Regions from separate parts of the Burkholderia mycopellens genome, predicted to be linked through region 2. Evidence: riboswitches for the same ligand, from Rfam matches in the RefSeq annotation. Region 2 holds a riboswitch; each other region holds the start of a gene.

Region 1 (10,129 bases), on a different replicon from region 2:
CCGCATTCCATCCCGCCTCGCGCAATGCCAGCAGCGCAGCCGGCACCGGTTCGCCACGCAGCCGGTGGACGGGCTCCATCGCCTGGAAACACGAGAAGCGCACCTGTGCCGCGAGCGGATACATGTCGGGCGCCAGCTTCAGCGACATCGCCGCGTCGGGCGCGTCGCCCGCGGCCTGCCGGTGCGCGGCAGCCTTGTCGAGCCACGCGGTCTGCGCGCGCAGCATCTGGGTGAAGGTCGGAACGAGAAGTTGGGTCGGTGTCACGCGTGCGCTCCTGTGTTGTGGTTTGCGCCACGATAGCAGCGTCGGCACGAACCTGCATCCTGGCCTGGGCGATGAGCGCGATGCGGATCGGGTGATGTGGCGCGTGACACGGGTGAGTGCACCCCGACGCGGGACGATGACGGCGCGCGGCCGCATCCACGCAACCTCAAGGCTTGCCGTGTCGCGCCAGGAACCGGTCGAGCTGCGATGCAAACGCCTTGCCGTCGCGCGCGCTGAACGGCGCCGGCCCGCCCGTGTCGATGCCCGCGCTGCGCAGCTGATCCATCATCGCGCGCGTCGACAGGCGTTCCTCGATGTTCTCGCGGCTGAACCAGTTGCCGCGCGGGTCGAGCGCATGCGCGCTCTTGTCGAGCACGGCGGCGGCCAGCGGGATGTCGGCGGTAATCACGAGGTCGCCCGCTTCCACCAGCTCGACGATGCGCGCATCGGCCACGTCGAAGCCGGCCGGCACCTGCACCGACTTGATGAACGGCGACGGCGGTGTGCGCAGAAACTGGTTCGCGACCAGCGTCACGCTGATTTCGGCACGACGCGCGGCGCGAAACAGCATGTCCTTGATGACGGCGGGACACGCGTCGGCATCGACCAGTACTTGCATGGCGGGTTTTCCAATGGGGAGAAGCAGAAGCGGCGATCATATCGCACCGCCGGCCGCGGCCTTGCGCCGCACTCGACCCGATCGGCCCGATCAGCCTGCGAGCTCCGTGCACAGCGCATCGGCCATCACCCACTGCGCGCCCCACGCAGCGGCGAGCCGTGCGCCCTGCCCGATCCGCACGGCCGCGTCGTCGAAGTCGACGAACACGACGTGATCGGCCGCCGCGGGTTTCGCGGGCATCTCGCGCGTGCGTCCGTCGGACAGCACCCACAGCCAGCGCTGCTTGCCGGGCTCGCGCCGCGCCGCGCGCGCGAGCAATTGCGCGGCGGCCGCGATGCCGTCCGCGAGCGGCGTGCCGCCGCCGCCTTCGACGGGTTCGAGCCAGCGTGCATTCCACCAGCGCGGGACGGCCGGGCCAAAGCGTCGCGCGGCGCCGTTGCCGCCAAAGCAGATCAGCGCGGTTTCGACCCGGTCGCGCGCGGCCTGGTCGAAATACGCGACGATCAGCCCCTTCGCCAACGCGAGCCGCTCGTGCGACAGCATCGACGCCGAACAGTCGAGCACGAAGCAATGCAGTGCGTGCGGCGGGCCGGCGCGTTTCCGGAAGCGCAGATGATCGCGATGCAGCGGGCCGCCGCGTTTCGCGGCCAGTGTCGCCGGCCACGCCACGGCCGTGCCGGCGCGCGCCGTGCCCGGCACGCGCACGGCTGCGCCTGATGGCCATCGAGGACCGCGAACGAGGTTCGCGGCGGCGCCGGCTCGATGGCTCAGCGTTTTTTTAGCGGCAGCGGCACGACGCCTTTGACGTTGCGCAGCCCGGCCGCTTCGGGCGGCAGGTAGCCCCAGTCGCCCTGCGACGGCGTGGCATCGTCCTTCGCCGCACCCGATGGATCGCCGGGGCGCTCGCGCGCATCGGGCGCACCGTGACCGTCACGTTCGCCGCCCGGTTGCGGCGCGCCGGACGAGGGTGGCATGCCCGCGTGGCGCCGGTGCCGCAGCACCGCGTCGGCCACCCGCTCCACATGCGACACCGTCACCGCGCCGGCCTGCTCCAGCGCGGCGAGCGCGCGCGCCGCGCGCAGCATCACGAGATCGGCGCGCAGCCCGTCGACGGCCGCGTCGATACACAGCGCGCTGACGCGCGCATGGACTGCATCGTCGAAATCGAGCGCCACCAGCCGTGCGCGCGCCGCGTGAATCCGGTCGCCGAGCTCACGTTGCGCGGATGCATGGCGCGCGCGAAACGCATCCGGATCGAGATCGAATGCAAGCCGTGCCTTCACGATCCGCTCGCGCTGTGCGGCGTCGAAGCAGTTCTCCAGCTCGACCATCAAACCGAAGCGGTCGAGCAGTTGCGGACGCAGCTCGCCCTCCTCCGGATTCATCGTCCCGACGAGCACGAAGCGCGCATCGTGCGCGTGCGACACGCCATCGCGCTCGACGATGTTCACGCCGCTCGCGGCGACGTCGAGCAGCGTGTCGACGAGCCCGTCGGCGAGCAGGTTCACTTCGTCGACGTACAGCACGCCGAGATGCGCCCTCGCGAGGAGTCCCGGCCGGAAGCGCACGCCGTTTTCGGCGAGCGCATGCGCGAGATCGAGCGTACCCGTCACCTGCTCGTCGCTCGCAGACAGCGGCAGCGTGACGAACTGCCCTTCGGGCAACAGCTCCGCGAGGCCGCGCGCCGCGGTCGATTTCGCGGTGCCGCGCGGCCCGCTCACGAGCACGCCGCCCAGCGACGGGTCGATCGCGGCCAGCAGCAGCGCCTGCTGCAGCGCATCCTGCGCGACCAGCGCCGCAAACGGAAAAACCGCGCGGGCGCGGTGCATCGTCGGATCGGTCATCGCCGTCCCCCTTCCTGGAATTGTTCGCTCGCGAGCCAGACCGCCTCGATCCGGTCGCGATAGTCGCCCGGCTGCTGCCACAGGCCGCGCTGCATCGCTTCGACGAAGCGTTCGCAGATGCCGTGCAGCGCCTTCGGGTTGTGCCGTTCGAGGAATGCGCGGGTAGCGTCGTCGAACAGGTACGCGTCGGCGACGAGCGCGTACTGGTGGTCGGACAGCACGCGCGCGGTCGCGTCATAGCCGTACAGGTAGTCGACGGTCGCCGCCATCTCGGCCGCGCCCTTGTAACCATGGCGCTTCACGCCGTCGAGCCATTTCGGGTTGACGACGCGCGAGCGGATCACGCGCGCGATTTCCTCGCGCAGCGTGCGCATCTTCGGCGCGACCGGGTTCGCGTGGTCGCCGTGGTAGATGCTCGGCTGCTGCCCGGACAGGTGCCGCACGGCCGCCGTCATCCCGCCCTGGAACTGGTAGTAGTCGTTCGAATCGAGGATGTCGTGCTCGCGGCTGTCCTGGTTCTGCACGACGACGTCGATCGTCGCGAGCCGCTCGCCGAACACGTCGGCCGCGGCGTCGCCCGCGCTGTTCTGCGCGTACGCATGGCCGCCCCACCGGCGGTAGGCGTCGGCGAGATCGGCGTCGGCCTGCCAGCGGCGCTGGTCGATCAGGTCCTGCAGGCCCGCGCCGTAGCTGCCCGGCCGCGCGCCGAACACGCGCCAGCCGGCACGGCGCCGCGCCTCGTCCGGTGCCACGCCCCGTGCGATCCACGTCTCGCGTTCACGCTCGATGCGCGCACGAATCGGGTTCAGGTCCTCGGGCTCGTCGAGCGCGGCCACGGCCTGCACGGCCGCGTCGAACAGGTGCATCAGGTTCGGGAACGCGTCGCGGAAGAAGCCCGACACGCGCAGCGTCACGTCGATGCGCGGCCGGTCGAAGATCTCGATCGGCAGGATCTCGAAGTCGGTCACGCGGTGGCTGCCGTGCGCCCATTTCGGCCGTACGCCGAGCAGCGCGAACGCCTGCGCGATGTCGTCGCCACCGGTGCGCATCGTCGCCGTGCCCCATACCGAGAGGCCGATTGCGCGCGGATAGTCGCCGTGATCCTGCAGATGACGCTCGATCAGTTGCTGCGCGGATTTCAGGCCGAGCGCCCACGCGGCCTGCGTCGGCACCGCGCGCGTGTCGACCGAGTAGAAGTTGCGGCCGGTCGGCAGCACGTCGGGGCGGCCGCGCGACGGCGAGCCGCTCGGCCCCGGCGGCACGAAGCGGCCGTCGAGCCCGCGCAGCAGCTGACGCATTTCCTCGCCGCCGCACGCGTCGAGCGCAGGCAGCAGCGTCGCGCGCACGCGTTCGAGCACGGCGAGCGTGTGCGGCCAGTCGCCGGGAGGCGTCGAATGGGTATCCGTATCTGCGCACAGCCCGTCCAGCCATTGCTGCGCGAGCTGTTCGAGCCGCTCCCGCGTATCGCCCGCATGGCGCCACGGAGATGCGTCGAGCGCCTGCAGGATCGCCGGGCGCGGGCCGGCCCACGGCGCGGCCCAGTCGGCCGCGAGCGGATCGAAATCGTCGCCGAGCGCGAGATCGCGCGCGAGCGCCCCGATCAGCCCTGCCCGCGCCCCCTTGCCGTCACCGACCGGAAAGCGTGCGAGCGCGAGCAGCGTGTCGCGCCGCTGGCGCGCGGCCGGCGATACGCCGAACACGTGCAGACCGTCGCGAATCTGCGCTTCCTTCAGCTCGCACAGCCACGCGTCGACGCGCGTGAGCAGCGCATCCTCGTCGCCCGTATCGCGCGGCGGCGACACGCTCAGTTCGTCATGCAAACGATGTTCGGCGATCGTCGCGAGGATCGTCTTGCGCAGCAGCTTCGCGCGCCGCGCATCGACCATCAGCGCTTCGTAGTATTCGTCGACCTGCCGTTCGAGATCCTGCAGCGGGCCGTAGTTTTCCGCGCGGGTGAGCGGCGGCATCAGGTGATCGACGATCACGGCCTGCGCGCGGCGCTTCGCCTGGCTGCCCTCGCCCGGATCGTTGACGATGAACGGGTACAGGTGCGGCAGCGGCCCGAGCGTCAGGTCGGGCCAGCACGCGTCGGACAGCGCGACGCTCTTGCCCGGCAGCCATTCGAGGTTGCCGTGCTTGCCGAGGTGGATGACCGCGTCGATGCGATACGCGTCGCGCAGCCAGAAATAGAACGCGAGATACGCGTGCGGCGGCACGAGATCCGCGTCGTGGTAGCTCGCGTAATCGTTCTCGCCGCGCGAGCGCGACGGCTGGATGCCGACGAACACGTTGCCCGCGCGCCAGCCGGCGATCGTGAAGCGCCCTTGCCGCAGCGTCGGGTCGGCTTCGGGCGGGCCCCAGCGTGCGTTCAGCGCGTCGCGCACGGCCGCCGGCAGCCGCGCGAAACGGGCGACGTAGTCGGCCAGCGGGAAGCTCTGGAATGCGGGGCGCAGCGCGTGCACGGCCGTGTCGTTGGTCACGCCTTCGGTGAGCCGTGCGATCAGCGCGTCGCCGTCGGGCGGCAGGTCGGCCACCGCATAGCCCGCATCGCGCAGCGCCGCGAGCACGCGCAGCGCGGACGCCGGCGTGTCGAGCCCGACGCCGTTGCCGATCCGCCCTTCGCTTTGCGGATAGTTCGCGAGAATCAGCGCGATACGCTTGTCGGCGTGGTCGAGCGTGCGCAGCCGGCACCAGCCGCGCGCGAGGGCCGCGACGAACGCGATCCGCTCGGCATCCGGCTGATAGCGCACGACGTCGACCTCGGTATGCGGGCAGCGGTACGCGAGCCCCTTGAAGCTCACCGCGCGCGTGACGATGCGCCCGTCGACCTCGGGCAGCGCGATGTGCATCGCGATGTCGCGCGCATGCAGGCCCTGGTTGTCGGCCACCCACGCGTCGCGATTGCCGCCGGACAGGATCACCTGCAGCACCGGCGCGTCGCCGGCGAGCACGTCCGGTTCGGCGGCATCGATCGCGCCGGCCGCGAACGCGGTCGTGTTCAGCACGAGCGCGACGTCGTGCGTGTCGCAGAGCTGCGTGATGACCTCGCGGCTCACCGCGTCCTTCAGCGACGTGACCGCGATCGGCAGCGGATTCAGCCCTGCGTCGACGAGCGCGTTGGCCAGCGCGTCGAACACGGCCGTGTTCGCGGCCTGCCAGTGCGCGCGATAGAACAGGATCGCGACGACGGGCGCGCCGGGCGTCCAGCGCGGCCGCCAGTCGTCGACGCTCGCGCGGTCGCGCGCCGGGTGGTACAGCGCGGCGGCCGGCAGCGGGCGCGGCAGCTCGGGCTCGTCGCCGAAGCCGAGCGTGTGGAATGCAATGCTGCGCAGCAGCGCCTCGGCGTTGTGCACGCCGCCTTCACGCAGGTAGCGCCACCACAGCCGGCACAGGTCGGGCGCGACGGTGCTTTTCGCGACGAGGTTCGGGTCCTCCTGCAGGTCGCCCGAGAACATCGCGAGCGGCAGATTGCGCTTCGACGCGAGCGACACGGCCTGCTCGATCCCGTACGGCCAATACGCCTCGCCGCCGAGATGATCGATCACGACCGACTTCGCATGCTGCAGCACGTCGTCGACGTAGAAGTCGACCGACGCCGGCTGCCGCAGGAACGTGACGTTCGCGAGCCGCACGCTCGGGAAGCCGGCCGGCAGATGCGGCACGACGCTCGCGAGCAGCGACAGCGTCGTGTCGGCCGAGCTCAGGATCACGATGTCGGCCGGCTGCTGGTCGATCCGGACGACGCCCTGCGTATCGTCGACGAAGCCGCCCGGCGTGGTGCGCAACAGATGCATCGTGCGTTACGCCTGTTGCGGTTCGGCCGCGCACGCGGCATCGAACGCGCGCTGCAGCGCGGCCGCGTCGAGATCCTCGCCGATCAGCACGAAGCGGCTCGCGCGCGTTTCGCCGTCCTGCCAGCGACGGTCGAAATAGCTGTCGAAGCGGCGGCCGACGCCCTGGATCACGAGCCGCATCGGCGCGCCGGGCAGCGCGGCGAAGCCCTTTGCGCGGTAGATCGTGTGCGCCTCGACGACGCGCTGCAGCGCGGCGATCGTCGCTTCGCGCGTGCCGGCGTCGCCCGACACGACCACCGAGTCGAAATCGTCGTGATGATGATCGTGATCGCCGTCGTCGGCCGAGCCGTGATGGTCGTGACGCAGGTGGATCGTTGCTTCCGATGCCGATTCGAGACCGAGCAGCATCGCGAGATCGAGCTCGCCACGCGTCGCGCGCACGATCTTCACCTGCGGCGGGATCTCGTCGCGGATCGCGGTTTCGATCTGCGCGAACGCCGCGTCGTCGACAAGATCGGCCTTGTTCACGATCACGAGATCGGCGGACGACAGTTGATCGGCGAACAGCTCGTGCAGCGGCGATTCGTGGTCGAGGTTCGGATCGGCGCGGCGTTGCGCGTCGACGGCCTGCGGGTTTTCCGCGAACTGGCCGCTTGCGGCGGCCGGCCCGTCGACCACGGTCACGACCGCATCGACCGTGAAGCTGTTGCGGATCGTCGGCCAGTTGAACGCCTGCACGAGCGGCTTCGGCAGCGCGAGGCCGGACGTCTCGATCAGCACGTGGTCGATGTCCGCGCGGCGCTCGACGAGCGCTTCCATCACCGGATAGAACTCTTCCTGCACCGTGCAGCACAGGCAGCCGTTCGCGAGTTCGTAGAGCTGGCCCGACGCTTCGCCCTGCGCGCCGTCGGCATCGTCGCAGCCGATGCCGCAGCCCTTGAGGATTTCGCCGTCGATGCCGAGCTCGCCGAATTCGTTGACGATCACCGCGATGCGGCGGCCTTCGGCGTGCTGCAGGATGTGGCGCATCAGCGTGGTCTTGCCGCTGCCGAGAAAGCCCGTGACGATCGTGACGGGAAGCTTGCGTAGGGTCATGGTAGGTCCAGGGTCGAAAATGGAATCAGGCCGGGATCGTCGCGTCGATGGCGGCGTGGCAGTTCATCTGGCGGATCGCGGGCCTGCCGCCGCGCGATCCGCACGGACAGTCGCGGGGCGGGCGGAACGACGAATCGGACATGGTGCTTCCTTGCGAACGGTCGACATCGTGAATGCCAACACGGCTGCCGCCGGCCCGGCTCGCGCAGCCGGCCGTTCCCCGCGACGGCCGGCGCGGGTTCGCGCATGGGCAGATCGGCGGAGGAAGCGGGCAACATGCGGGCGTCGGGCCTGCTGCGGCCGTGGACGATGCGCCGCCTCCCCGCGGCGCTGAACCCCAATGTTTAGGCCGGTATCCGGGCTGACGAACACGCCGCTTCGCCTTCCCGGATGCGCGCGGCATCCAGTGGCGGTCGTCCGCATGCGCGCGGCATGCGGCGAAGCGGCGTTGCGTGGCGCTTGCGCGCGACGCGTTCGCTTACCGTTGCGGGGGCAGCACAGGTTGGCTCGACTGCGGCGCAGGCGGGCGCCCTGTTTCCCGTTTAACTGCGCGCACCGGAGCGGCGCGCGCGAGCACCAAAACGCGTGCGAGTGTAGGCGGCGGTGCGGGGAGCGTCAAGGCGAAGCGGGCCGCCCGGCCCGGTTGCGGATGGCCGGCGCGCAGGGCTGGAAGCCGTGCGCGGCGGTTCGTTCGGGTGGATCGCTGTGCTATCGTAGCGCCGCGTTCGGTGCTCGCATGCGCATTCCGCGCCTGCAGTTAAACGGGAAACAGGAGGCGGCCTGCCGCCCGGCCTGTGCTGTCCCCGCAACGGTACGCCGCCCGCGCGACGCGCTTCCCCGCGCACGCGCCCATGCCGCCCACGATGCCACTGCCCTTCAGCCGGGCGGGAAGGCTGCGGTCTGGCAAGCGGCCAGCCCGGATACCGGCCGACGCAAGGGGCGAGCCCGACGCTCGCCGAACGCCCGATCCGCGGGGGACGGATGGGGTGCGCATTCCGCCCGCGTCCGCGCGGGCTTCGTTCGATCCGCCATGCGTGACCTGTCTGCCGGCCGCCGCCGCGCCGCCCGCCTGCCCTGTTCCACTGTTTCGACACGGTGCGCGCCGTGCCGCGCCCGATGAGCCGCGCGTGGCTCGTCGGCGCCGGCCCCGGCGACGCCGACCTGCTGACGCTCAAGGCCGTCCACGCGATCGGCGCGGCGGACGTGCTGCTCGTCGACGATCTCGTGAATCCCGACGTACTGCGCCATGCGCGTGCCGATGCGCACATCGAGCACGTCGGCAAGCGCGGCGGCCATGCGTCGACGCCGCAGGCGGCGATCGTCGCTGCGATGCTCGCTCATCTGCGCGCGGGCCGCAGCGTCGCGCGGCTCAAGGGCGGCGATCCGTTCGTGTTCGGCCGCGGCGGCGAGGAACTGGCCGCGCTCGGCGCGGCGGGATTCCCGGTCGAAGTCGTGAACGGCGTCACCGCGGGTATCGCCGCGCCGGCCGCCATCGGCATCCCGGTCACGCAGCGCGGCGACGCGCAGGGCGTGATCTTCGTCACGGGCCACGGCGCGGGCGCCGACGAGCCCGACTGGCACGCGCTCGCGGCCACGCGCATGACGATCGTCATCTATATGGGCATCCGCCGGCTCGACGCGATTGCAACCGCGCTGCGCGAAGGCGGCCTGCCCGGCGATACGCCGTGCGCGGCGATCGAGCATGCGACGCGCCCCGAACAGCGGCACGCGCTCGCGACGCTCGATACGCTCGTCGAACGCGTCGGCGCGACCGGCATCGGTTCGCCTGCGATCGTCGTGATCGGGCGCGTCGCGGCGTTCGCCGACGCTCCCGCGGTACGTGCCGCGCTCGGCGGCGGCGCATGATGCGCGTCGCGCTCGGCATCGGTTTCCGTGCGGGCGCAACGGCCGCGCAACTCGATGCCGCAATCCGCGCGGCGCTGACGCTGTACCCGGCCGCCGAACCAGCGCTCGTTGCCACGCTCGCCGACAAGGCGCGTGCCCGCGCGCTGCGCACGCTGTGCGCGCGACGCGGCTGGCCGCTCGTCGCGTTCGACGCGGCGCACCTCGCGCGCCGTCCCGAACTGGCCGCGAGCGGCCCGTCGGATGCCGCGCTCGCCCGCTTCGGCGTCGCGGGCGTGGCCGAGCCGTGCGCGCGGCTCGCGGCGCCGCACGGCCGGCTGCTGGGCCCCAAATCCATCCGGGACGGTGTGACGGTCGCACTCGCCGGCCCGCTCTGAACCCTTTTGTTTCGCTTTCTTTCGACAGGACGAATCCGATGAAAACCGACGCCGAATCCCATCAACGGATGACCGAACGCCGCCGCGCGGGCCACGAGAAGAAGCAGGCCGCCGCCGTCAACGAAAAGGGCCTGCTGATCGTCAACACCGGCAACGGCAAGGGCAAGAGCACGGCCGCGTTCGGCATGGCGGTGCGCGTGCTCGGCCACGGCATGCGGCTCGGCGTCGTGCAGTTCATCAAGGGCGCGCTGCACACGTCCGAGCGCGACTTC
Region 2 (10,129 bases):
GGGCCGCCCGGCACGGGCAAATCGCACCTGTCCATTGCGCTGGGCGTGGAAGCCGTGCGCGCCGGCAAGAGCGTCTACTTCGGCTCGCTGGCCGAGATCGTGAACTCGATGGCCAAGGCCGAGCGGGAGGGCAACCTGGCGCAGCGCGTGCGCTTCCTTGCACGCAACAGCCTGCTCATCGTCGACGAGATCGGTTACCTGCCGATCGGCTCCAACGGCGGCAATCTGTTCTTCCAGCTCGTCAACGCCTGCTACGAGCGCTGCGCGATCATCCTGACGTCCAATCGCAGCTTCGGCGAATGGGGCGAAGTGTTCGGCGACAGCGTGGTCGCCGCGGCGCTGCTCGACCGGCTGCTGCACCACGCGATCGTCGTGCAGATTGAAGGCACATCGTACCGCCTACGAGAACACGCCGATCTGCTGCCCGACCATCTGCGCAACCGACCATCTTCCCTGAATCACCCGTCCGCTGAACCGGTTCGTCGGCGCCCGGGCCGTCCGCGAAGGAGCTCATCCGATCACATCGCCGGCTGATCACCGTCCGAACAGGGTGGGGAATTTTACTTCGACACTTCTGGGGAAATTACGTCCGACGTTGACACACCAGCACCGACGACAACTGATAGTCGGCATGTCCGCCTCGCAGTTGCACCCAGCGCAGGGCTAGCGTCGGCAGCAGCAGTGCCGCCGTTACTGCCTGCGCCACGCTGGTGCCGACCACCACGCCGGCGGTCAGCTTCAACACCAAGCTGCCCAGGCTGCCGTTCCACCAGCCCTGGTGCAACGCCATCGAGCGCAGCGCACCGCTGCACAGCCACAACGAAATTGCCAGACTCGAGCTGATCAACACCGCACCGCTGACGACTTCGCCGTCGGTGAAGCGGCTGCCCGCCCACAGTCCGAACAAGCCGTAGGCCGCCCACGCCAGTGCGTTGAGCGACCAGAAGCGGCGGGAGGAAGTCGTTGCGTCCACGGGCATGGCAGGTCTGCGGGTAAAGAGTCGTACAGCGTCAGGGATGTGCGGCCAGGAAGGTACGCACCTGGTCCTGCAGCCAGCGCGGATCATCCCACATCAGGAAATGGTAGCCGTACGCGCTCATCGCGATCTGCACGCCCTGCAGCTTCGCATACTGGGCCTGAAACACCGCCCGGATAGAAGCTTCGGTGCCTCCGAACGGCTGGTAGGCCGCCCAGGCGCCCAGCACCAGCACGGGGGCGTGGATGACGGCGATATCGTCGCGCAGATCGTGCACAAGCATCGAGTACATCGCATCGGCCATTGTCGCGCGGTCGGTGTCGCGGCCCCAGCGCTGCAGTTCGGGCAGGTGATCGGCGCTGCGGGTCAGCGTTCTGGCAGTGGCATCGTTGCGCGTCCGGAAGCTGGCGTCGTCGGCCGTGAGCAGGCCTCGGCGTAGTTGCCCGGCCATCGTCGCTACGTTCTGCGCATTCGCCCGCGGATCCATGACCGCCGCATAGAACGGCAGCGAATCGACGATCACGAGCGGGCCCACAGCCTCGGGCGCCCTCAGTGCCAGTTGCATCGCCAGCACACCACCCAGGCTGTGACCGACCACAGCCACCTTCCGCAAGTGCCGCGCGTGCAGATAAGACAGCAGCTCGTCGCGCATGGCCGACAGAAAATCGGCCGGGCGCGGACCCGCCGCCGCACCGGCAAAGCCCGGCAACTGCACCAGCAGGCATTGCACCTGCGGCTGCAGCGCCTCGCAGGTATCGCGCCAGACCTCGGCGCTGCTGTTCAGGCCGGGGATCATCAACAGAGGGCGGCCACCGCCAACCACCTCGATCTGTATCTTGCCCGGCACCATCGCCGCATCGGTGGCCGCGTGTGCCGGATCCGGGCCGAGCACGGCCGTCGCCATGCCGACCATTGCCAGTCGGGCCAGGGCCTTCATCGCGTTCTTCATCGTCTGTCCTTGCGGATGGGTAACACTGGATGCGGCCAGCGTAGCGCTTGTCGCGAAGCCTCGATTGTGATTTCGGAGCAACGGCCGCTGGCAAGGGCGAGCGGTCGAAAGGCCGGGACCGGAATAGCGTCGAATGCGTCGGCTCGGGCCTCCGTTGTTCTCGAGCGATCTACAGCTCTTTGCTGCCAATATCTCCCGGCACGCGCTCCTTTACCTCACATCAATCGGCACGCCACCGAGTGCTCATTAACGTCAATCCGTCCATAGACAGTGCCGCAACGGCCGACGATGAGCGATGTTTTCAGAAAATGGCTGTCAATTAATACATCTTGGCGAAAGACCTCCTGGGCCATCCACTGATCCGTCAACACGTTGCGCCGATGTGATCATCGGCGCACACAGCGAACTCAGCCACAAATCGTCATGGAAATCTATGCGCATAAAGTCCATTCGCGAGACAGGCCTGACAGAGCGGGGTGCAAGCCCTTCGGGGTAATATCGCCATTCGTCCCGATTCCCGGCGCTTCCAGGCAACCGCGGGTGGTCGGTGTCCCCATATTCCGTCTCCCGCATCGTTCATGACTGACAGCCCTGCCCAAGGTGGTCGGACGACCGACTTCTTGCCGTATCTTGTCGCCGCGACGTTCTTCATGGAGTACCTCGACACGACCGTGATCGCGACCGCGCTGCCGCAAATGGCGCGCTCGTTCGGCGTCGGGCCGAACGCGCTGAGCCTCGGGATGACCGCCTACATGCTGGCGCTGGCTGTGTTCATCCCGATCAGCGGCTGGATCGCGGACCGCTTTGGCTCGCGTACGGTGTTCGCCAGTGCAATCGTCGTCTTTACCGGTGCATCGGTGCTGTGCGGGTTGTCCGAGGGCGTCGTGACGTTCACGGCTGCGCGCCTGCTGCAAGGCGTAGGCGGAGCGATGATGGTGCCGGTCGGGCGCATGATCGTCGTTCGCAGCACCGAGAAGGCGAAGCTAATGCGTGCGATCGCGACGATCACGTGGCCGGGCATCGTCGCGCCCGTCGTCGGGCCGCCGATCGGCGGCTTCATCACGACCTATGCGTCATGGCGATGGATCTTCCTGCTGAACGTCCCGTTCGGGATTGCAGCACTGGTCTGCACCTGGCTGATCGTCCGGAACACGCGGGCCGACGAGCAACGGCCGCTCGACTGGGGCGGCTTCGCGCTCGCTGGGGGCGCGCTGACTTGCTTGCTGATCGGCACCGAAGCAGCCGGCCAGCAGGACGTCCACTTCACGCGTGCGGCCGTCCTGGTGGGCGCGAGCGTGCTGTTCGGCATTGCCGCGTGGTGGCATGCGCGACGTTGCGCACATCCGTTGCTCGACTTCACGACATTGAAAGTGCCGACGTTCTCGGTGACGGTGATCACCGGGTCGATCACACGGATGGCCATCAATGCCGTGCCGTACCTTCTGCCGCTGCTGTTCCAGATCGGTTTCGGGCTGTCGCCGTTCCAGTCCGGCCTGCTGCTGCTCGCGAGTGCGCTCGGCAATCTCGGGATGAAGGCGGGAACGTCGTGGATTCTCGACCGCTTCGGCTTCCGGCGCGTCGCACTCGTCGACGTGACGATAGTCGGCCTCTTCACGATCGCATGCGGCTGGCTGACCGCATCGACACCCTTGGCGATCACGCTGTTCGTCGTATTCGTCTACGGACTGACGCGGTCGATGCAGTTCACGACGCTCGCGACGCTGGCCTATGCGGATATCCCGGCTCAGCAGACAAGCGCGGCCAGCACGCTATGGAGCGCTGCTCAGCAGATGACGATCGGGATGGGCATCGCGTTCGGTGCGTTGTCGCTGCGGCTCGCGGCGTTGGTGCGTGGCGATGCGGTCGGCATGCACTACGTGCTTGACGATTTCCGCTGGGCGTTCGTCGCGGCGGGCGTGCTCGCGTTGCTGACGTTGCCGGGCTACGCACGTCTTGCCTCCGATGCGGGCGACCGGCTGCGGGCAAATGTCGCGCGCGGATAAGCCCGGGTTTCCCGCCGACTTTGTGCTGCGGCAGGTGAGTGTTTCGGCTCGACGTTACTCACCTGAAACGTCGAGCCGTCGCGCGGCGATGCTCCGAAGGAAAGCGAAAACGGTCATCTGTCACAGCGGGTGAATGAACTGATCGCGTCGTGATGCCCATCCGCGAAGCGTCCTGATCGATCGCGCGCGATCGGCACGTCGGATGTGCAGCATTTCCCGCCCGAATCCGCCGCTGTGACGGATGGCATGACAGCGTCGTGCTCGTCCCGATCGCCGTCACTGTGCGTCATGGAAGATGATGCCGACCGTGTGGCGATGGCCGCTCCGAATCCGGCTGACGCCGTGGCGCAGGTTGACGCGATAGACGCCGCGCGTTCCCTGCACGGGCCTGCCGTGCACGGCGAAGATGACGGCGTCGCCTTGCGTCAGCGGCACCACTTCCGCGCGCGACTGCATGCGTGGCCGCTGTTCCGTCAGCACGAATTCCCCGCCGGTGAAATCGAGGCCCGGCGCCGACAACAGGATCGCGATCTGGAGCGGAAAGACGTGCTCGCCATACAGGTCCTGATGGAGGCAGTTGTAGTCGTCGGCGCCGTATTGCAGGATCAGCGGCGTCGGTCGTGTCTGTCCCGCTGCGTGGCAGCGATCGAGGAAGGTCGCGTGGTCTGCCGGATAGCGGATGTCGATCCCGAGCGCCTTGTTCCAGCGATTCGCGATTGGCGCGAGATGCGGGTAGGTCGTCGCACGCAGCTCGGCGATGATCGCCGGGAGCGGGTATGCGAAATACTTGTATTCGCCGCGCCCGAACCCGTGCCGTGCCATCACGACGCGCGAGCGATAGAGCGCATCGCGCGGATAGAGCGACGCGATCGTCGCGCATTCGCTTGCCGAGATCAGGCGCGGCACGCGCGCGCATCCGTGGCGATCGAGATCGGCATCGACAGTCGTCCAGTCGATCGCGTCGACGCGTTGCGCAATATCGAGCGATTCGACGGCAGGTTGCAGGTCGGCAATGTTCACGGGCGTACCTTGTTCGTCAGCAATGGGGCGCCATGCAGTCGCGCGAAATGCTTCGGCAACGTCGTTCGCACGGTTGAGTCCACGGTAAATCCACGGTAAATATTGATGAGCACAGTCTACGGATGTCCATGCACCGACGCGCTCCGGATCTTGCGCTTCAATTCGGGAAAGGCAGAGGGCGAGCGCTCGCGACGGCATGGACGCACCGGGCGCCTCGACGAGTCGAATGGGAGAAGCGGAGAAGCGGAGAAGCGAGGGCCGATTCTTCTGCAGCGGATAGCCGGCTCCTGCCGGCCACCCGCCGAATCACCGTTTACGCCACCGACCGGAACAGCCAATAGAGCCCGCCGGCAAGTACGATCGACGCGGGCAGCGTCAGCACCCACGCCAGCACGAGGCTGCGCACCGTGCCCCATTGCAGGCCCGATCCGTTCGCCGCCATCGTGCCTGCGACGCCCGACGACAGCACGTGCGTCGTCGACACGGGCAATCCGTACACGTCGGCCGCGCCGATCGTGAGCATCGCGACGAGTTCGGCCGATGCGCCCTGTCCGTACGTCAAATGCTGCTTGCCGATTTTCTCGCCGACGGTCACGACGATGCGCTTCCAGCCGACCATCGTGCCGAGGCCGAGTGCGATCGCGACCGCAACCTTCACCCACGTCGGAATGAACTTGGTCGCGTGGTCGAGCTGTTTGCGATAGTTGTCGATTGCGAGCTTGTCGTCGGCAGCGAACGCGGGTTGACCGGACTTCTCGATCAGGCGAATTGCTTCGGACACCAGATACATCGTGTTGCGCACGTTGTCGACGTCACGCTGCGGCACGGCCGCCATCGAGCCCGATGCGCCGACCGCGGTCGCGAGCGACGTGGACAACTGCTGAACGGCGGGGATCACGGCCGGCGTCAGTGCGCGATGCTGGACGTAAAGCTCGACGTCGGCGCGCGGGTTCGCGGACGGTGCGACGCCGTTCGTGTACTTCCCGAACGTCGCGGCTGCCTGGTTCGCGACCGCAACGAAGGTCTGTGTCTCGGCCGGCGTGACGGCCTTGTTCAGCGCGTAGGCGGTCGGCACCGTGCCGATCAGGATCAGCATGATGAGGCCCATCCCTTTCTGCCCGTCGTTCGAGCCGTGCGCGAACGATACGCCGGTGCAGGTCAGGATCAGCAGGCAACGAATCCAGAACGGCGGCGGCTGGTCTTTCGGCGGCTCCTTGTACAGCTCGGGAATCCGCACGAGGGTTTTCAGCACGAGCAGCAGTAGCGCCGCGCACAGGAAGCCGACGATCGGCGAGAACAGCAGCGACTTGCCGACGCCGAGCGCCTGGCCCCAGTCGACGCCGCTCGTGCCGGACGGCCCGTGCATCAGCTGATTCATCAGCCCGACGCCGATGATCGACCCGATCAGCGTATGCGAGCTCGACGACGGCAATCCGAAATACCAGGTCGCGAGGTTCCACACGATCGCGGCGATCAGCAACGCGAACACCATCGCGAAGCCCGCGCCGCTGCCGACCTGCAGGATCAGCTCGACCGGCAGCAGTTGCAGGATGCCGAACGCGACGGCGCCGCTCGAGATCATCACGCCGAGGAAGTTCCACAGGCCGGACCAGATCACCGCGACGTTCGGCGTCAGCGAGTGCGTATAGATCACGGTGGCCACCGCGTTCGCGGTGTCGTGGAAACCGTTGACGAATTCGAAGCCGAGCGCGATCAGCAGCGCGGCGCCGAGCATCAGGTACGGGAACAGCGATCCTTCGCGCATCGGCGACAGATCGTCGATCAGGTGCGTGGCGATATAGATCGCACCGATCGCGAGCACCAGCAGGAAGACGGCCAAGCCGAGCTGCCTGGTGCGCTCGACGGAACCCGAATTGTTCGGGGCAGACGAAGCAGGTTGATTCATGACGGTGTCTCGTAAGGGAACCGCGTCCGATCCTAGCTTCGGCTAGCAGTCAGTTTGATGACAGCAGGGAGTGCGAACGGTGTGTCTTACAGTGACGTAAGGTGAGCGTTGCCATGCAAGTGCGATTGCGACACGACACGTCGGCTTGTGTCGTGGTCGATATCGCGAACGCAACACGGCAGGAGGCTATGTGGCGGTGTCGCGCCGATCGTCGTCGGCGATCAACATCCATCCGTGCGGTGATGCGGCGAATGTCGTGCACGACAGCGGTGCGACGTCGATGCGGGTTGCCGCGTCGGGATCCATCCGCAGCGCATGCGCGATGGCCGCGCGAACGATCGGCGCGTGCGTGATGGCGACGATGTCGCGGTGGTGTTGCAGCGCGTTCAACCATGTGCCGACGCGGCGTATCGCTGCGTCGAACGATTCACCGCCGTGCGGCGACGCGGACGGATTGCCGATCCACGCGCCCAGTTCGTCAGGAAAGTCGCGCGCGAGGTCGTGCAGCCGCTTGCCGCGCCAGTTTCGGTAGTCGATGTCACGCAGTGCGTCATCGATGTCGGCATGCAGGCCGAGCGCATCGGCGGTCTGCACCGCACAGCGGGCCGGGCTGCACAGCACGAGCGCGCCGGTGATGCCTGTCCACCGGTCGCGCCGCGCCGCGGCTTCGGCGAGCCCGTGCGCGTCGAGCGGATCGTCGTCGGGAAACGCGCCGGTACGCATCGCCCGGGTCGATGCGTGTGCGATCAGGCGCAGCGAGGCATGCTGGTTCATGTCGTTTTTCGGATGATCCGGGACGGGGGTGTTCGTTCACCTGGCGCCGCTTCAATACGCGAACGTTCGCGCGTACAATTCGCCCGATACGAAACGCGGAAGCCGGTTCAATTCCGGCGCGGTCGCGCCACTGTAACCGGTGATCCATGATCCCGGAAGCCAGACCTGCCTTCGTACCCATCCAACATTTGTCGGGGCGCGATTCCCCTGAGGTGCATCCATGAGCGAAGCAGTGCTGAAGCCGGCGGTCGTGCCGGCGCCCATCCCCGTCCGTGAACTGTTGCCGTGGGCCGTGTTCGTCGGCCTGATCCTGTTGCTCGCGATTTATTTCGTCGGCGCGGAACAGGGGGCAACGTCGCTCGTGCCGGGCATGTACGTCCACGAGTTCGTCCACGACGGCCGCCATCTGCTCGGCTTCCCCTGCCACTGACGCGGAGTACACGATGGTCGGAAAGCTGCTCATGCGCGGGATGCTCGCAGGCATCGCCGCAGGCCTCCTGACGTTCGGTTTCGCCAAGATCGTCGGCGAACCGCAAGTCGATCAGGCAATCTCCTTTGAAGAAAAACTCGACGCCGCCAAGGGCGACGCGCCGGAACCCGAGCTGGTAAGCCGCCACACGCAGGCCGGCATCGGCTTGCTGACCGGCGTCGTCACGTACGGCGCGGCCTTCGGCGGGCTGTTCTCGCTGGTCTTTGCGTATGCCTATGGCCGAGGCAGCCGCCTCCCGGCGCGGCCGCTGGCCGCGTGGCTCGCGCTGGCGGCGTTCATCGCGCTCGTGATCGTGCCGAACATCAAGTACCCGGCCAATCCGCCGTCGGTCGGCGACCCCGACACGATCGGCTATCGAACGGGCTTGTTTTTCCTGATGATCGCGATCTCGATCGCGACGATGGTGTTCTCGGTCAACGTGCGCCGCCACCTGCTGGCGAAGCTCGGGCAATGGAACGCGTCGATCGTCGCGGGGCTCGTGTTCATCGCGATCATCGCGGCCGTGCAGCTCGGGCTGCCGTCGATCAACGAGGTGCCGGCTGCCTTCCCGGCAGTCGTCCTGTGGAAGTTCCGCGCCGCGGCGATCGGCATGCAGGTGATCATGTGGACGACGATCGGCCTGCTGTTCGGCGCATGGGTCGAGCGCGGCGAACGCTTCGGCATGCGCGCCGCCTGACGCGCATGGCAACGGGGGGCGCCTAGCGCAGCATGCGCGGCGCGCTCTTCGTCGATTCGCGCGCCAGCGCGACGAACGCGGCCAGATAGTCGATCGATTCATCCGCTTCACGGATGCCGAGGAAGATCTGCTTCGCGATCCCCTTCTTGCCAAGCTTGACCGGCACGACCGGCATCCGGTCTGCGTATTCGTCGGCAAGCCATCTCGGCAGCGCGGCCACGCCGCGTTCGCTCGCCACCATCTGCAGCATGATGTCGGTCGTCTCGATCGACTTGTGCCGCTTCGGCACGATTCCCGCCGGCGTCAGGAACTGGGTGTAGATGTCGAGCCGATCGGTTTCGACAGGATAGGTGATCAGGACCTCGTCGTTGAGCTGTTCCGGCGTCACGTATTCGGCGTTCGCAAAACGGTGTGAATCGGCGACCACCAGCACCTGTTCGTAGTCGAACACCGGGTCGAAGCGCAGGCCCGGCTTGTTCAGCGGATCGGGCGTCACAAGCACGTCGATGTCATAGCCGAACAGCGCGCCGATGCCGCCGAACTGGAAGCGCTGCTTCACGTCGACGTCGACGTCGGGCCAGCGCGACAGGTACGGCGACACGACCTTCAGGAGCCACTGGTAGCACGGGTGGCACTCCATCCCGATGCGCAGCGTGCCGCGCTCACCCTTTGCGTACTGCTTCATCCGCTCCTCGGCGAGCTCGAACTGCGGCAGCAGCCGGTTCGCCAGCTTCAGCAGATACTGCCCGCCCTGCGTGAGCCGCAGGCCGCGACCTTCCCGATTCCAGATCGGCGTACCGAGCTGCTGCTCGATTTTCCGGACGGTATGGCTGAGGGCCGATTGCGTGAGGTGCAGCGTATTGGCGGCCGCAGTCAGCGAGCCCTGGCGCTCGACTTCACGAATGACGACAAGATGGAATCGTTCCAGCATGGATTTCGCTCGCGCAACAGAAACATGAATGACTTTAATGGATGAATGAAATAATGCCATTTTATTTCATGATTTGAAATCCCTATCATGGCTACCGGACATTCAATTTCTCTTCTGGACGGAAGCTCATGGTCACGACCCACAACCTTGGTTTTCCGCGCATCGGCGCGAAGCGCGAACTCAAGTTCGGTCTCGAACGCTACTGGAAGGGCGAATCGTCGCGCGACGAGCTGAAGGCACTCGGCGCCGAGCTGCGCCGGCGTCACTGGAACGACCAGCGCGACCTGGGCCTGGCCCCGGTCGGCGACTTCGCGTTCTACGACCAGGTGCTCGACATGAGCTTCACGCTCGGCAACTTGCCGAAGCGCGTGCAAGGCTTCCACGGCGACGTGCTCGACAACTAT
Region 3 (10,129 bases), on a different replicon from region 2:
TCAACGGCGAACTGTGGGGCCGCGTGACCGATCCTTCCGCGCCGTGGGCGATGCTGTTCCCGGGTGCGATGCGCGACGATGCGGCATGGTTGCCGAAGCATCCGGAACTCGTCGAGAAGTGGCATCTCGCCGACGTGTTCATGCAGTACCAGATGCTGCCGCGCCATCCTTCGCAGCTCTATGAAATCGCGCTCGAAGGCATCGTGCTGTTTTTCGCGCTGTTCTTCTTTTCGCGCAAGTCGCGGCCGATGGGCGCCGTGTCCGCGCTGTTCCTGATCGGCTACGGGCTCGCACGCTTCACGGTCGAGTTCGCGCGCGAGCCCGACGACTTCCTCGGCCTGCTCGCGCTCGGCCTGTCGATGGGGCAGTGGTTGTCGCTGCCGATGATCCTCGGGGGCATCGCGCTGATGGTCTGGGCGTATCGCCGTCGCGCGGCGCATGCCGCTGCATGATGCGATGCCGATGCACGTGCGATCGGCGCGTGCATCGACAACACGCACGCAAATGAAAAACGCCGGCCCTCGGGCCGGCGTTTTTCATTTCGGGCTGCCGTGCGCTGCGCGTTACTTCATCTGCACGGAGCCGTTGACCGTGACCGACACGGTGGCCTTGCCGCCTTCGACCGCGATCGGTGCGCTCATCTTTGCGCTGTCCATCGGCGCGGCGGCCATCGCCATCATGCGCGGGTACGGCTGCACGTTGCGGCCACCGCCGACGTTCACGTCGCGGATCGTGTAGCTGCTGTAACCGAATGCCTTCGCGGCTTCGTCCGCGCGGGCGCGGAACGACTTGATCGCCTCGGTCGTCAGCTTCTGTTCGGCCGCACGCTGCGCTTCGGGCGACAGCGAGAACTCGACGTTCGCGACCTGCATCAGGTTCGACAACTGGCCCGCAAGCTTCGACGCTGCAGCGAAATCGCGCGATTCGAGTGCGACCTCGGTGCGGCCGCGCCACGCGGAAATCTTGCCGTCGCGATCGGTGCTCGGGTACACGGAGAACGCGCCCGTGTGTGCGGTGACGCCCGATACGCCCTTCGCCTGTGACAGCGCTGCGTCGGCGCGCTGGTTCAACTGCGCGGTGAGGCTGCCCGGATCCTTGGCTTGCTGCTCGTAGAACAGCGTGATGTGGATGATGTCCTGCGGCACGTCGGCGCTGGCCTGCGACGACAGCGACAGCACGCCTGCCGGCTCCGGAAAGTGCGGGTTCGCGGTTTGCGCGTGAGCGGTGGTCGACGCGAGCGTCAGCGCGACGGGCACGGCGGCGGCAAGGGCGAGCGACAGCGCGAGTGCGGATTTCTTGGTCATTGTTGGACTCCTTGTGCGAGGGCGTGCACGCGGATCGCGCGTGCACGACGCGGGCGTACCGCGCGACGAAAAACGGCAGCCGGCCTGATCGGCCGACAGCGGTTGCTTAGGCCGCGCGAAAGCGCCGCGAGTTCCGTGGCGGCGGCGCGTACTGACCAGATTTGACCTTTGGCATGCGCCTACTTCATCAGCTTTTCGGTGATGAAGCGCCATTCGGCGCGCGTGACAGGCGTGATCGACAGCCGGTTGCCGCGTGCGAGCACACGCATGTCGGCGAGTTCGTCGTGTTCGCGCAGCGCGGCGAGCGGCACGAGCGGCGTTTTTTTCACGAAGCGCACGTCGACGAGCAGCCAGCGCGGCGCTTCCTGAGTCGACTTCGGGTCGTAATAGGGGCTTTTCGGATCGAACTGCGTGGGGTCGGGGTAGGGCGTCGACGACACTTCGGCGAGACCCGCGATGCCCGGCTCGGGGCAACTCGAGTGATAGAACAGCACGCCGTCGCCGATCTTCATCGTGTCGCGCATGAAATTGCGCGCTTGATAGTTGCGCACGCCCGTCCACGGCAGCGAGCGCTGCGGTGCGTTGGCGAGATCGTCGATGCTTGCTTCGTCCGGTTCGGACTTCATCAGCCAGTATTGCATGGATCGTGATCGACGCAGAAAGAGGCTGCTACAAAAGAAAACGGCACCGGGCTTCGCCCGATGCCGTTGGATAGGCCCCCGCCTTGGCCGCTAGGCCGGCATCCTGAACCTGAGGTTCAGAATTGGTCGCAGTTAGCAGCACTTCGGGTACATCAGACAGAGTGACGCGCGCGCCCGTGCTACAAATTTCCGCAACCGTGCACATGGCATTGGTTCAAGGAATATATGACCTTGGCGAACCAGGCAGGGAAGCTGACTGAACTGTGATTCGATGCGCCAATTTGACCACCGTTGATCGCCGAGATCAAGGGGAATCGACGCATCGATTAAAACGTTACTGCGTCTCGTGCTGTGCGAGCACCGCGCCGAGCTGTTCATTCATCTGGTGCATTGTACGACGGATTTCCTCCGCCGGAAATGCTTCACCGTGCCGCACGCTCGTTTGCAGCCGCAGCAATTCGGATGCGAGCGACAGCGCCGCCATCACGGCGATGCGATCGGTGCCGCGTACCGAGCTGTTCGAGCGGATTTTCGACATTTCGGCATCGACCCGCGCGACCGCTTCGAGCAGTGCCGCTTCGGTCTCGGCCGAGCAGGCGAGCCGATAGGCCTGACCGAGAATCGAGACTTCGATCTGCTTGGTGCTCATGCATGTTCTCCGTGGCTGGCCGCGTCATCGCCATCCGTACGCGCCTGCCCATCCAGCAGGTCGAGCTGGTTGTCGGCTTGCTCCGCACTTTTCGAGCGTGGCAGCTTTTCGAGAATCGCGTTCAGTTTCACCTGGGCGTCGTCGATCTTTGCTGACAGCGTGTCACGCTCGGCCGCAAGTGCATTGCGTTCATCGCGCAGTTGCGCGAGTTCCGCGCGGACAGCGTCCGCATCCGCGCGCAATTGCGCGACCTGCTCCTCGAGCGCGAGCCGTTCCGAGTGATAGCGCTTGTTCAGCGAAATCAGACGGCCAATATTTTGAGATAGGGTTTCGAGTTCGTTGAGCATTTGCTGCGTCCTCTAAAGACCCAGCATTTTAGCGCGGAATAACGCGCAATCCGACATCTGTAACGTTTCCAGTCGTAACACCCCTGCTTCTTGCCGCGAATCGGCGCGTCCCGTGCACGTCCGGACGCTTCCTTGACGCTCGCGCGACCCGCTCCTAAACTGGCGCCGCCTCGGTGCTCGCGCGTGGAACGCGCGGTTAAACGGGAAGCAGGGCGCGGGCGCCGGAAGCCCGCCAACCTGCGCTGCCCCCGCAACGGTAAGCGGCCGCGTCCCGTGACGCAGGCCGGCTCAAGCGCGTTTCGCGTGCAAGTCTTGCATGCGGACGCGGGCCACTGCGCGTCATCGCGCGGGAAGGCGAGCCGGACCGCCGCCAGCCCGGATACCGGCCGAGACGGGGAGCCCGCACGGGCTTCGTGACGCGCGGCCTGCGGGGAGGCGGGGCGCGCAACGCTTCACGGAACCTTCTTCGATGCTGACCCCAATCGTCCGCGCGGCGCTTACGTCACGACCGGCCGGCGGCCGCAAGCGGGGGCGCCGCACGTCGTGTGCGGCGCCGTGCGCGGCATGAGCGCCGCGCGCGCCACCGCGATCTGGGCCGCGCTGGCCGCGGCGGTCGCGTTGCTGTTCGTCGCGTCGCTGTCGATCGGCAGCGTGCCGATGTCGCCATGGCAGGCGCTCGCGTCGCTCGTGCCGCATGGCGGCGACGCGCTGTTCGCCGATATCGTCCGCACGTTGCGCCTGCCGCGCGCGCTCGCCGGCTTCGCATGCGGCGCGCTGCTCGCGCTGGCCGGTGCACTGCTGCAGGTGTTGTTGCGCAATCCGCTCGCGGAGCCGTACGTACTCGGCGTGTCGGGTGGCGCGGCCGGCTTCGCGCTCGTCGCGATGATCGCGGGCGGCGCGTGGTGGCTCGTCGATGCGTCGGCGTTCGCCGGTTCGCTCGTGTCGGTCGCGCTCGTGCTCGGTCTCGCACGCCGCGAGCTGTGGCGCGGCGAAGCGCGCGATGCGTCGCCGCGGCTGCTGCTCACGGGCGTCGTGATCGCGGCGGGGTGGGGCGCACTCGTCACGCTGCTGCTGTCGCTCGCGCCCGATGCACGGCTGCGCGGGATCATCTTCTGGCTGACCGGCGACCTGAACGGCGTGACCGCGCCGTGGTTCGCTTGGGGGGCGCTGTTGCTGGCCGCATGCGTCGCGCTGCCGGCCGCGCCGCAACTGAACGTGCTGCTGCGCGGCGATGCGACCGCGCTCGCGCTCGGCGTGCCCGTTGCGCGCCTGCGCGTGCGGATCTATCTCGTCGCGTCGCTGGCCGCCGCGGCCGCGGTGACGACGGCCGGCACGATCGGTTTCGTCGGCCTCGTCGTGCCGCATGCGCTGCGGCTCGCCTTCGGCAATGACCAGCGCATGCTGCTGCCGGCCGCGATGCTCGCGGGCGGCGGCGGCGTGATGGCGGCCGACCTGCTCGCGCGTACCGTGATCGCGCCCGCGCAACTGCCGGTCGGCGTGATGACCGCGCTGATCGGCGTGCCGGTATTCCTGTGGATGTTGTTGAGGAGGCCGATGCGATGACGGGAGCCGCACTGCATGCCACTGCCGGCGACATGAACTACGCGGCCGTCGGGCTGACGCTGAAGGCCGGTGCGCGCACGCTGCTCGACGGCTTTACCCGGGCATTCCGTCCCGGCGAGATCTGGTGCGTCGCCGGACCCAACGGCGCGGGCAAGACGACGCTGCTCGCGACGCTCGCCGGGCTGCAGCCGCCGGCCGGCGGGCACGTCGAGATCGACGGCCGGCCGCTTGCCGCATGGCCACCCGAGCGGCTCGCGCAGCGTCGCGCGCTGATGCCGCAGCAACTGCACGACGCCTTCAGCGCGACCGTCTTCGACACGGTGCTGCTCAACCGCTTTCCGTACCTCGGCGGCTGGGGATGGGAGCGCGACGGCGACCGCGCGGCCGCGCGCGACGCGCTGGCGACATTCGACCTGACCGGGCTCGCTTCTCGCGACGTGCTGTCGCTGTCGGGCGGCGAGCGGCAGCGCGTCGCGCTGGCCGCGACGCTGTGCCAGGACGCGCCGTTGATGCTGCTCGACGAGCCGCTCGCGCATCTCGACCTGCATCACCAGATCGATTGCCTGACCGCGCTGGCGGCATGGCTCGACGCAGGCCCGCGCACGGTGCTGTTCTCGTGCCATGATCTGAATCTCGCGCGACGTTTCGCGACGCATGCGCTGTTGCTCGACGGCCGCGGCCATGCGTGGGCCGGCCCCGTGCACGACGTGCTGACGCCGGAGCGCGCGAGCGATGCGTTCGGTTATCCGCTCGTGCTGATCCGCGAGAACGGCCGCGATGCGCTGCTGCCGGCGTGGCCCGAGCGACAATGACCTTTTCTTTTCCGATGCGCGGCGCACACCGCGCCAACGACCCGGCACTTCGATGACGACCCCAACCCACTTCCCGCCCGCGATCGCGCCGCTCGACGACGAACTGCGCAAGCGCCTGCAGCACGTGATCGACCACAAGACCAAGCCCCCCGGCAGCCTCGGCCAGCTCGAGGCGATCGCGCTGCAGATCGGCCTGATCCAGCACACGGAGCGGCCGGTCGTGCGGCGTCCCGTGATGATCGTGTTTGCCGGCGATCACGGGATTGCCGCCGAGGGCGTGAGTCCTTATCCGCAAGCGGTGACCGCGCAGATGGTCGCGAACTTCCTCGCCGGCGGTGCGGCGATCAACGCGTTCTCGGGCGTCGCGCAGAGCACGCTCGAGATCGTCGATGCGGGCGTCGCGTCGCCGCTGCCGCTGTCCGACCGGTTGGTGTCGCTGCCGGTCGCGCGCGGCACGCGCAACTTCGCGGCGGAGCCGGCGATGACGCGCGACGAGGCGATGACGGCGCTCGCGGCCGGCGCGGCGCGCGTGCGCCTGCATGCGTCGCTCGGCACGAACGTGATCGGCTTCGGCGAGATGGGAATCGCGAACACGTCGTCGGCCGCGTGCCTGATGAGCCGCCTGCTCAGCGTGCCGATCGACGCGTGCGTCGGGCGCGGCACGGGCCTCGACGACCAGGGCCTCGCGCACAAGCGCGCGGTGCTCGGACGCGCGCTCGTCAAGCACTCGCACGCGATCGCGCCGCTCGATGTGCTCGCGACGTTCGGCGGCTTCGAGATCGCGATGATGACGGGCGCGTATCTCGCGGCCGCGAGCGAGCGGATGACGATTCTCGTCGACGGCTTCATCGCGACGGCCGCGCTGCTCGTCGCCGAGCGCATCGTGCCGGGCGTGCGCGACTACTGCGTGTTCTCGCATACGTCGCACGAGGCCGGGCACCGGCGCATGCTCGAGCATTTCGGCGCGAAGCCGCTGCTCGCACTCGACCTGCGGCTTGGCGAAGGCACGGGTGCGGCGCTCGCGCTGCCGCTCGTGCGTGCGGCTGCCGCATTCCTCACCGAGATGGCGAGCTTCGAATCCGCCGGCGTCGACAATCGTGGCGCCTGATCGCGCGCGCGGCGTGCGGGCCGAACTGCGTTACTTCTTCGTCGCGCTCGGCTATTTCACCCGCGTGCCCGTGCCGCGCGCGATCGGCTACGCAGCCGGCGATCTCGACCAGGCCGCGCGTTATTTCCCGCTCGTCGGCGCATGGGTCGGCGCATGGGGCGCGCTCGTCTATCTCGCTGCGCTGCGCGCGCTGCCGCCGTCGATCGCGGTCGGGTTGTCGATGGCCGCGACGCTGCTCGCAACGGGCGCCTTTCACGAAGACGGCCTGGCCGACAGCTGCGATGCATTCGGCGGCGGCTATACGCGCGACGACGTGCTGCGCATCATGCACGACTCGCGGATCGGCACGTTCGGCGCAGTCGCGCTCGTGATCTCGCTTGGCGTGAAATGGCAGGCGCTTGCGTCCATGCTGCCGTTGCGTGCCGCGTGGACGATGATCGCCGCGCATGCGGCGAGCCGCGCGGCGGCGGTGAGCTTGCTGATGACGCTCGACTACGTGCGGCCCGAAGGCAAGGCGAAACCGGTTGCGCAACGGATGGGCGCACGCGCGGCGTGCGTCGCGGCGCTATTCGGATTGCCCTGGTTGTTCTGGCCCGACTGGCGCATGGGCGTCGCCGCATGCGGTGCGCTCGTGCTCGTGCGCGCGTGGGTCGCCCGCTATTTCGTGAAGCGGATCGGCGGTTATACGGGCGACTGTCTCGGCTTCACGCAGCAACTGTGCGAACTGGCGATCTATCTCGTGGTGCTCGGATGGACGTCGTCCTGATCCGTCATCCTGCCGTCGGCGTCGAGCCGGGCATCTGCTACGGACGCAGCGACGTGCCGCTCGCTGCACCGGCCGACGCCGGCACGCAGGCCGTGCGCGCGCATTTGTCGGCACTCCGCGTGCCGCTTCCCGAACAGGTCTGGACGAGCCCGCTGACGCGCTGCGCGTCGGTTGCCGAACGGCTCGCGCAGGCATGCGGCGTGCCGTTACGGTGCGACGCTGGCTGGCAGGAAATGGATTTCGGCGCGTGGGAAATGCGGCGCTGGGACGCTATCGATCGCGCGGCGCTCGATGCGTGGGCGGCGGACCTGATGCATGCGTGTGCGCATGGCGGCGAAAGCGTTGCGCGATTTGCCGCGCGGGTCGCGGGACGGGTCGACGCAGTGGTGCGGTTTGATCGGCCGCAATGGGTCGTCACGCACGCGGGCGTGATTCGTACGTTCGCATCGCATGTACTGCGCGTGCCGCTCGATACGTTGCTGTCGCGCCCGGTACCGACAGGCGGTGTCGTCTGGCTGCGCATGGATGCCGCCACGCGAATGTGGGAAGCGGTGCACTGGGACGAATAGGCGCGCCGGCAACCGCGTGCGAGCGGCGCAGCGCGCGGTCAATTCGTCTCAGGCATCCAACACGCGATGCACGCGCAAGTCGCCGGCAATCAGTGCGGCCGCCGCGCACGCGCGGTATCGAGATCCTCGCACAGCGCAGCCGCGCCCAGCGCGATCCGCGGCGACGGCCGCGTCAGCAGATCGCCGTCGATCGCGAACAGGTTGTTGCGTGCCACGGCCGTCAGGGCTGGCCACGCGCGCCAGGCTCGGCAGCGGTTCGTCCGTCCGCGACGCCCCCACGCCGGTCGTCACGATCGCCTCCGGATTCGCCGCGAGCACAGCCTCGTCGGTGACGGTCGGCACGAGCGGCTTGAGCGACGCGAATACGTTGCGGCCGCCGCACAGCTCGATCACGTCGTTGATCAGGTGCGCACCGTTGAGCGTCATCAGCGGCCGATCCCAGACCTGGAAGAACATCGTGACCGGCGTGCGCGCGGCATAACGCGCGCGCAGCGCCGCGATGTCGCGCGTATAGGCGGCCGCGGCCGCATCGGCAGCCGGTTGCGTGCCGAGCAGCGTGCCGAGCCGGCGCAGCGACGACGATACGTCATCGAGATGCTTCGGTTCGCTGAAGAACAGCGGGATGCGCAGCGCACGCAGCGCGTCGGTCTGCCGCTCGGCGTTGCCGTGCCGCCAGACGACGATCAGGTCGGGCTTCAGCGCGGCGATCCGCTCGAGGTCGAGCGCCTTGTTGTCGCCGACGCGCGGTATCGCTTGCGCGGCGGGTGGATAGTCGCTGTACGTGACGGTGCCGACGAGCTTCGCGCCGCCGCCGGCCGCGTAGACCAGCTCGGTCGCGTGCGGCGCAAGACTGATCACGCGCTGCGCGGGCGCGGGCAACGTGACCGTATTGCCGGCGTCGTCGCGTGCCGTGACATCGGCTTGGACGAGTGGCGCGTCAGCAAGCGCGGCCAGTAGCGCGACTCGCGCGAGCCGGCGAAACATGGACGGATTCATGCGGATTCCCGTTGCAGCGTCGGCACGCAGTGCGCGAGCGCGTCGCCGAGGCGCTGCCATTCCGCTTCGCTCCCCGGCAGACCGACGCGTACGCTCGACGGTGTCGGGAAGTGCCGCGTCCAGACCCCGCGTGCCGCGAGTGCCGCATGCAGCGCCGCGGCGCGCGGGTCGTCGGTCCAGCTGAAGAGCGGCGTCGCGCGAACCGCGAAGCCGTGCGCGCGCAGCAAGCCGGCCAGCCGCTCGCCGTCGGCCGCGAGCCGTTCGCGGGCGGCGGCCTGCCAGGCGCGATCGGCGAACGCCGCGGCGACCGCGTGGCGGGCGGGGCCGCCGACCGTCCATGCGCCGAGCATGTCGCGCAGCGCGACGATCCGGTCTGGGCACGCGAGCACGAAGCCGGCGCGGATGCCGGCGAGCCCGAAGAACTTGCCGACCGAACGCAGCACGATGAGCCCAGGACGATCGACGTGCGGCGCGAGCGAGCGCGTCGCGCCCGTATCGGCGAATGCCTCGTCGACGATCAGCGTGCCGCCGCGTGCCGCCAGTTGCGCGTGCCAATTGAGCAGGCGCGCGGCCGGCACGAATTCGGCAGTCGGGTTGTTCGGATTCCCGACGATGACGTGGCGCAGCGTCGCAGGCAGCGTATCCGCATCGATGTCGAGCGCGACGACGCGATGGCCGTGGCGTGTGAAGGCAGGCGCGTATTCGCCGTACGCGAGCGGCGCGACGCCGGCGTCGCCGGTCGGCAGCAACGCGGGCAACGCGCGGATCGCGGCCTGGCTGCCGGCAACCGGCAGCACGTGTGCGGGATCGGGTGCGTGGTAGTACTGCGCGGCGCAGGCCGCGAGGCCGTCGCCGTCGTCGGGCAGCCGGCGCCACGCGTCGGCCGGGACGGGCGGGACCGGATAGCCGATCGGATTGATGCCGGTCGACAGGTCGAGCCACGTGTCGTACGGAATGCCGTGGCGGCGCGCGGCTTCATGCAGGTTGCCGCCGTGCGCGATGCGGGTGTCAGACATGATGGGTGGCCATGGCGAGTGCGCCGCTCGCGACCAGCAGCGCGAGCCACAGGGCAAGTGTGCGCGTGACGAGCGACAGCGCGGCGACGATGTGAATGGCGCTTGCCGTTGCGCCGGTGCCGAGCGCGGGACGGTCCTCGATCGCACCGTGATAGACGGCGGGGCCGCCGAGCTGCACGTTCAGGCTGCCGGCGCCGGCAGCCATCACCGGGCCCGCGTTCGGGCTGTCCCAGTGGCGCGCCTGCGTGCGCCAGCAGCGCCATGCGGCGGCCGTATCGCCGAGCAGCGCGTAGCTCGCGGCCGTGAGGCGCGCGGGAAGCCAGTTCAGCGCGTCGTCGAGGCGCGCGGCGGCCCAGCC

The links. Region 2 has a riboswitch for cobalamin ahead of ACPTTC_RS20130 (CbtB domain-containing protein). Riboswitches for the same ligand answer to the same signal wherever they lie in the genome.
Region 1: linked by a shared signal. The riboswitch ahead of cobW (cobalamin biosynthesis protein CobW) and the one ahead of ACPTTC_RS20130 (CbtB domain-containing protein) in region 2 are both predicted to bind cobalamin.
Region 3: linked by a shared signal. The riboswitch ahead of ACPTTC_RS14345 (FecCD family ABC transporter permease) and the one ahead of ACPTTC_RS20130 (CbtB domain-containing protein) in region 2 are both predicted to bind cobalamin.

Annotation. Positions count from the first base shown of each region.
Region 1 is NZ_OZ183802.1:2,047,630-2,057,758, reverse strand. Features, by position in the region: gene ACPTTC_RS09470 (DUF1993 domain-containing protein) at 1-265, opposite strand, end outside; gene ACPTTC_RS09465 (YaiI/YqxD family protein) at 432-884, opposite strand; gene ACPTTC_RS09460 (vWA domain-containing protein) at 975-1,583, opposite strand; gene ACPTTC_RS09455 (ATP-binding protein) at 1,652-2,728, opposite strand; gene cobN (cobaltochelatase subunit CobN) at 2,725-6,522, opposite strand; gene cobW (cobalamin biosynthesis protein CobW) at 6,529-7,617, opposite strand; cobalamin riboswitch at 7,948-8,213, opposite strand; cobalamin riboswitch at 8,327-8,563, shown strand; gene cobA (uroporphyrinogen-III C-methyltransferase) at 8,734-9,483, shown strand; gene ACPTTC_RS09435 (cobalamin biosynthesis protein) at 9,480-9,857, shown strand; gene cobO (cob(I)yrinic acid a,c-diamide adenosyltransferase) at 9,896-10,129, shown strand, end outside.
Region 2 is NZ_OZ183803.1:387,993-398,121, forward strand. Features, by position in the region: gene istB (IS21-like element ISBcen28 family helper ATPase IstB) at 1-534, shown strand, start outside; gene ACPTTC_RS20100 (hypothetical protein) at 584-979, opposite strand; gene ACPTTC_RS20105 (alpha/beta fold hydrolase) at 1,011-1,925, opposite strand; gene ACPTTC_RS20110 (DHA2 family efflux MFS transporter permease subunit) at 2,504-3,928, shown strand; gene ACPTTC_RS20115 (2OG-Fe(II) oxygenase) at 4,205-4,948, opposite strand; gene ACPTTC_RS20120 (inorganic phosphate transporter) at 5,262-6,854, opposite strand; gene ACPTTC_RS20125 (histidine phosphatase family protein) at 7,041-7,628, opposite strand; cobalamin riboswitch at 7,678-7,815, shown strand; gene ACPTTC_RS20130 (CbtB domain-containing protein) at 7,849-8,058, shown strand; gene ACPTTC_RS20135 (CbtA family protein) at 8,072-8,794, shown strand; gene ACPTTC_RS20140 (LysR family transcriptional regulator) at 8,817-9,725, opposite strand; gene metE (5-methyltetrahydropteroyltriglutamate--homocysteine S-methyltransferase) at 9,854-10,129, shown strand, end outside.
Region 3 is NZ_OZ183802.1:3,085,642-3,095,770, reverse strand. Features, by position in the region: gene lgt (prolipoprotein diacylglyceryl transferase) at 1-452, shown strand, start outside; gene ACPTTC_RS14370 (SIMPL domain-containing protein) at 564-1,304, opposite strand; gene ACPTTC_RS14365 (EVE domain-containing protein) at 1,484-1,945, opposite strand; RNA gene ssrS (6S RNA) at 2,017-2,198, opposite strand; gene ACPTTC_RS14355 (cell division protein ZapA) at 2,280-2,594, opposite strand; gene ACPTTC_RS14350 (ATPase) at 2,591-2,941, opposite strand; cobalamin riboswitch at 3,096-3,346, shown strand; gene ACPTTC_RS14345 (FecCD family ABC transporter permease) at 3,506-4,504, shown strand; gene ACPTTC_RS14340 (ABC transporter ATP-binding protein) at 4,501-5,316, shown strand; gene cobT (nicotinate-nucleotide--dimethylbenzimidazole phosphoribosyltransferase) at 5,369-6,424, shown strand; gene ACPTTC_RS14330 (adenosylcobinamide-GDP ribazoletransferase) at 6,414-7,190, shown strand; gene cobC (alpha-ribazole phosphatase) at 7,175-7,759, shown strand; partial or broken gene ACPTTC_RS14320 (cobalamin-binding protein) at 7,849-8,755, opposite strand; gene cobD (threonine-phosphate decarboxylase CobD) at 8,752-9,771, opposite strand; gene cbiB (adenosylcobinamide-phosphate synthase CbiB) at 9,764-10,129, opposite strand, start outside.